Linked DNA regions of Sinobacterium norvegicum. The main gene of each other region encodes a partner of the protein of the gene in region 2 in a complex. Links are inferred from orthologs where the notes say so. Each region holds a gene or a part of one and is shown on either strand. Other genes may lie near its edges.

Evidence for each region. Proteins that work in one complex are often made in the same cells at the same time.
Region 1: the proteins of accA (region 2) and accD are in contact, whole or in part, in a solved structure (PDB 8UXZ), measured with the Escherichia coli proteins. The link is inferred for Sinobacterium norvegicum from one-to-one orthologs.

What each region holds. Positions count from the first base shown.
Region 1 is NZ_CAKLPX010000001.1:517,996-521,083, forward strand. Bases 1-2,821 are described here. They hold accD (acetyl-CoA carboxylase, carboxyltransferase subunit beta), read right to left. Parts: upstream 1,939-2,821; coding sequence 1,063-1,938; downstream 1-1,062. Other genes in these bases: folC (bifunctional tetrahydrofolate synthase/dihydrofolate synthase), read right to left, coding at 1-1,023; trpA (tryptophan synthase subunit alpha), read right to left, coding at 2,027-2,821. In the rest of the region: more of trpA, read right to left, coding at 2,822-2,842; trpB (tryptophan synthase subunit beta), read right to left, coding at 2,874-3,088.
Region 2 is NZ_CAKLPX010000001.1:903,117-906,415, forward strand. What follows is about bases 534-3,299. They hold accA (acetyl-CoA carboxylase carboxyl transferase subunit alpha), read right to left. Parts: upstream 2,509-3,299; coding sequence 1,558-2,508; downstream 534-1,557. Other genes in these bases: tilS (tRNA lysidine(34) synthetase TilS), read right to left, coding at 534-1,544; dnaE (DNA polymerase III subunit alpha), read right to left, coding at 2,740-3,299. In the rest of the region: pyrG (CTP synthase), read right to left, coding at 1-71; more of tilS, read right to left, coding at 186-533. UniProt on the Escherichia coli protein: Component of the acetyl coenzyme A carboxylase (ACC) complex. First, biotin carboxylase catalyzes the carboxylation of biotin on its carrier protein (BCCP) and then the CO(2) group is transferred by the carboxyltransferase to acetyl-CoA to form malonyl-CoA.

The DNA of each region.
Region 1 (3,088 bases), 390 kb from region 2 along the record:
GACAACCTTTGCCAGTGGCTCGATTAAACCAGCCACATCCTTATCAGCCATTGCCCCAAGCAGTACATGACAGCGCCCAATAATGCCGTCATCAGACTTTAGCCGTCGAGCCAAACGTTCGGCAGAAGCAGGGTTATGAGCAACATCTAAGATAACCGAAAGCGTCTGATACTGTAGGCGCTGATATCGACCAGCCAGCTTGATCGAAGACAATACCTGCGAAGCATTCGGTGGCATGGTGAATGGCGATAATTCGATAACCTGCGCAGCCGTTGCGGCGGCCTCATAGGATAATGGCAGCTCATCGATAATTAACTCACAGCCAGATTGCGTCCAGAGCTGATCAGTGTCAAAACCAAAATCACGACCGATCCATAGCGGCTTGGCGCCTATCTGAGCAAAACTGGTAGACAAACTTTTGGGGGGATCTAAATCGGCACAGATGACGGGCCGCCCAATGCGGCATATACCGGCTTTCTCCGGCCCTATAACTTCTCGGTCGCTGCCCAACCAACTTTCATGATCTATCGATATATTGGTTACGACTGCGATATCTGCGTCGATAATATTGGTCGCATCCAAGCGACCGCCCAGACCGACCTCAAAAAGAATGACATCGACGCCCCTATCAGCAAAGCAATACAGCCCTGCCAGCGTGGTAAATTCAAAAAAGGTGAGATCTATTTCGCCTCGCGCTGATTCAATAGCCTCAAAAGCCTCGACCAAGGTATCGTCATCGATGGCAATGCCACCAATTTTAATACGCTCATTAAACCGTAAAATATGGGGGGAGGTATAGCAGCCAACCGACTGGCCGCTGGCTAAAAGAAGCGCCTCTAATGTCGCAACGGTTGAACCCTTACCGTTGGTGCCGGCAACCGTTACCACAAAAGAGCAAGGCTGCAGTAGCTGCAACCTTTTCGCGACTTCATTTATTCGGTCAAGACCGAGTTCTATATCAGCAGGGTGCAGCGCTTCTATACGCTGCAGCCAATCATTCACCGCAATCTTAGACTGCACCATAGCTAATTAACACTCCAATTCAGCCTTACAACAATCGCATTATGCGACGTTGCGGTGTGTCAACTTAGACAAGACTGAATAGAGCTTATCGCGCATTTCGTATCGAGGCACGATCAAATCGATGGCACCGTGCTCCATCAAGAACTCACTGAGCTGAAAACCTTCAGGCAATTTCTGGCGAATGGTCTGCTCAATAATGTTTGGCCCAGCGAAACCAGCCCGTGCATTAGGTTCAGCAACATTAATATCACCCAGCAGAGCCAAACTGGCAGAAACACCACCGTAGGTAGGGTCAGTTATCACCGACACATACGGAACACCCGCTTTTTTGAGTTTACGAATAACAGCACTGGTTTTGGCCATCTGCATCAGCGAAATTAACGCTTCCTGCATACGAGCACCACCGGTGGCGGAGTAACAGATAAACGGTACACCCTGTTCCAGCGCAGCGTTTGCAGCACGAGTGAATCGCTCACCAACGGCATAGCCCATTGAACCGCCGTGGAAGTTAAATTCGAAGGCCGCAACAACGACAGGCATTCCCTTCAGGTTGCCTTGCATTGCCACTAGCGCATCATCTTCACCGGTCGACTTCTGCGCCGCAGACAGACGATCTTTATACTTCTTTAAATCTTTAAACTTCAAGCGATCAACCGGCTGTACCTCAGTAGCAAGCTCAGTACGGTCACCTTCATCAAGAAAAATATCGAGGCGGCGACGGGCACCAATACGCATATGATGATCACACTTGGGACAGACATCCAGCGCCCGCTCAAGCTCAGGGCGATACAATACCGAATCACATTTGATACAGGTCTTCCATAGACCTTCAGGGACATTGCTGCCTTTATCGCCCTTATTAGAACGCTCTTCACCACGACCCATTGAGGGTAAAATCTTATCTAACCAGCTCATATTCTTCCCGTAATCCTCACTCAAAATAACGGTTTATCGTCCTAATACGCTTACAGTGGCCGGTGATTATATCGCCGACCCATCACTTTTATTTGTTATTATCGATCGCTGTACGCATATCTGCAATAAGTTCAGCCCCATATTGGGCCAACTCACTATTGTTCATTTTAGTAGACTGTTGATAGATACGCTGAACCAATGCACTACCCACAACCGCCCCATCGCTGACACTGGCTATCGCCGCGGCGGTGTCAGCATCTTTGATACCAAAACCTACACTGATCGGCAAATCGGTCATCGAACGCAGGCTGCTAACCCGGCTCGAGACCTCCTCAACATCAAGGTTACCAGCGCCTGTCACACCTTTTACTGATACATAATACAAATAGCCTGAAGCAGCATCACAAATCTTCTGCGCTCTAGCATCGGTTGTTGTCGGCGCTAACAAGAAAATATTGTCAATACCAACCTGCTTGAGCTCACTATCCAAACTACCAGCTTCCTCTGGCGGTAAATCGACGGTTAACAAACCATCAACCCCAGCCTGAGAGGCTGCTTTAGCGAATTCAGCATGCCCCATGACCTCAACGGGGTTAGCATACCCCATCAAAACAACCGGCGTAGTATTATCCTGCTGTCGGAAACTCGCTACCATAGCTAAAACATCTTTTAGGCCAACATTGTGCTCCAGCGCACGTTCGTGCCCCAATGCAATAGTCGGCCCCTCAGCCATAGGGTCAGAAAAAGGCACCCCGAGCTCGAGGATATCCGACCCCTTTGCCACCAGCTCATGCAGGGCTTCTACGGTAAATTCTGGGTTTGGATCACCCGCCACAATATAGGGTATTAATGCTTTACGACCCTGGGCTTTAAGTTCATCCCACTTATCACTTAATCGACTCACGTATCACTCCTCAATTCTTTACCTACTGGGACTAGACTTCTAAACCGTCAATAGCCGCTACAGTATGAATATCTTTATCACCACGACCAGACAAATTAACCAACACCGTTTGGTCAGGCCTCATTGTCGCGGCAAGCTTAGTGGCGTATGCGATGGCATGGCTGGATTCTAGCGCAGGGATAATCCCCTCAATCCGGGTCAAATCACGGAAGCCTTTAAGTGCCTCATCATCGGTAATCGACACAT
Region 2 (3,299 bases):
AGAGAGGCGGAAGCCACACCCTTACCCAGAGAAGAAACAACACCGCCAGTAACAAAAATATAATGGGTCATGCAAAGCCTTTTCAGCGAAAAAAAACCGAGGAAAGAGGCCAAATATGGCCCAGTAAATATGGGCGTGCAGTCTACCAGAAAGCAATCCCATGCTCAAATAGGTAATACCGTCTATTACGACTCGTAAAACGGCGAGAAACTCGCCGGTTGCCAGCGAACAACAAAGGCTGAATCGGCTGGCAAGTCATGTTCACACGCAACACAGTCGGCAACAGCAACCACCTGATTGGCAGCATAGATCATCGGAAGGGTTTGTCGATACCAATTGGGTACTTTATGCTCCTGCAACACCTTTTTGACACTGCGACTGCCGCCACGCCCTATCGGCCTGACAGACTGACCGAGGTCGCGCCCCGCCACCCGCAACGGCAACGGTGCCGCAACAAGCAAGCCCTCCTCAACATCATCACTGGGTTCGGTAAATACCAGCCGACCACCAGGCGTTTCCAACGTCATCGGCAAGCAGTCGACGCCGTAGCTATAATCAACGCACTCACTATCATTTCGATCAACAAGATACAGCTTATCGGCAAACGCCATCAACCTATAGTCACCACGATAAAGCTCTGCTCCACTCTTTACCCTTGCAAGCTGAGCTACGATAGCGTCGAATTCCACCGCCGAGGATAATCGACAATTATGGCCTGCCAACCAGTAGCGCAATACCGTTTTTTGCCTGACCTGCGACATCTCGATCAGTGGCGACAACAGAAGATACCCCCCCCAGCGATCCTTACCGGCCAGCACCTGCAAGTCTTGCTGGCTATATTCCTGAAGCGCATGGTCTGCCTCAGACAACCACTGAACAGCCCTATCAACAGCAGCACGATATCTCGGCCATCTATTACTCAGCAATGGCAACACTTGGTGACGAAGAAAATTACGGTCAAAACGCGGGTCGTTATTGCTCTCATCGTCCACCCACTCAAGCTGATGATGGCAGGCATAGTCTTCGATATCCGCCCTCGGCACCGACAACAACAACCGTACCACCCTGCAACCAAATACAACACCATCACGCTTTACACCCTGCAAGCCTAATAGACCTGCGCCCCGCATCAACCTTAGAAACAAGGTTTCAACCTGATCATCCAAGTGGTGACCGGTAAACACAACGTCCTCAGCGGCCAAATGTTGCGCTATCGCCCGATAGCGCTGCGCCCTTGCCTCGGCCTCAACACCCTTGCCTTGATTAATGACATCGACTCTTTCTATCACCAGATCGCAGCCCAGCTGGCGACAAAAATCGGCGCACTCTTGCTGCCACTGACTGGCGTTAGCACTTAAACCGTGATTGATATGGATGGCGACTAAGCGGGGTTTTGTTTGCTGAGGGCTCAGCTGTAGAAATAGAGCGAGAGAGTGAAGCAAGGCGACGGAATCGACTCCGCCGCTGAGCGCTACCCACCAGGTGGGCGCGTCAATCAACTGCTGACATTGTTGTTCAATATCATCCGTCAGCAGTTGATTCATCGAAGTACCGTTACTAATCGTTGCCGTAGGACATCAGACGGGTATAGCGATCTTCAAGCAATTGCTCGAGTGGCTTTTGTTGCAACAGTGCCAACTGATCAACCAGATACTGCTTAATATTGCCGGCCATCTGCTCCAGGTCACGGTGAGCGCCACCTAATGGCTCCGGGATGGTTGCATCGACAATACCCAGCTCTTCTAGAATACTGGAGGTTAAACCCATTGCCTCGGCAGCCAATGGCGCCTTCTCTGAGGTTTTCCAGATGATGTTAGCGCAACCTTCAGGCGAGATAACAAAATAGGTGGCGTATTGCAGCATAACTAAATGATCACCAACGCCGATACCCAAAGCGCCACCTGAACTGCCTTCACCGATGACCACGTTAATAATTGGCGTACCCAAATCGGACATCATTTCCAAGTTTTTGGCAATGGCCTCACTGATACCACGTTCTTCAGAATCGATACCGGGATAGGCGCCCGGGGTATCGATAAAGGTAATCACCGGCAATTTGAAACGCTCGGCCATTTCCATCAAACGCAGCGCCTTGCGATAACCTTCAGGCTTGGGCATGCCGAAATTACGGGCAACCTTATCCTTAACACTACGGCCTTTCTCCTGACCAATAACAACAACAGGGAGGCCATCGATACGGGCTAAACCACCAATAATAGACTTGTCGTCACCGAAGTGTCGATCGCCATGAAGCTCGTCAAAATCTTCGAAAATCAACGGGATATAATCATTGGTATAAGGGCGCTGCGGATGACGCGCGACCTTGACGATATCCCAGGGGGTCAACTTAGAATAAATGTCTTTGGTGAGCTTATCGCTCTCAGCCTTCAGCGCATTGATCTGTTCGCTGATATTGATATCGTGATCGGCACCGACGAGACTGAGCTCGTCAATTTTCACTTCTAGCTCAGCAATCGGCTGCTCAAAATCTAAATAATTTGGATTCATCGTATTTCTTTCTACTGTCTAACGTTGGTCACAGAGGTGAAAACACTCTATGACAGCCAAAATTTGTGATGCTAACCATACGGCAATAACCCTGCCTAGTCGATAGTAAAACACCGCCGGCACAGGGATTTTTTGTCGTTTTTGTGCTCGCTCACATGTGTTCATAGAACACAAACAACACTCCCAAGACTAGCTTACATTTCACCTAGAGTTAACTTTTATCGAGCAGGATTAGCCATAGTAAAGACTGACATTATCCATACCAAAGCGCTCGCCAAGCCGCAACATCGTGGCATCGTCCGGGATGACTTTCCACGTATCAGCCAAGGACAAACGTGCCTGAGCACCGCTCTGATGATAATCAATAAACACCGGGCTGCCATCTGTCGAGGACTGACCATCCTCACGATGACTCAGAATACCCTCTAGCTCACTGCTAAAGCCTGGGTGGAAGTCTTGTCCGTCACATTGAATCAGTACGCCTTTAGCGTATTGCTGTCGTGCCTCGAAAAAGGTTGTCACCGATTTAGCCTGGACTTTTTGCGACTCAGAATAGTCGTCATACTTAACATTACCCTCAATCACGACAATGCTGTCCTTGACCAACTTTTCGCGATAATCGGCAAAGCACTCGGCGAATACCGCCACCTCGATTCGGGCGCTGCGATCATCGAGCACAACAAAGGCAATATTGTCGCCTCTCTTACTCCGCATTGTTCGCACGTCGACGATCAAGCCAGCAATAAACTGCGGGTGTTTTTCAGGCCTTAAATCGACGATTCGCTGACGTA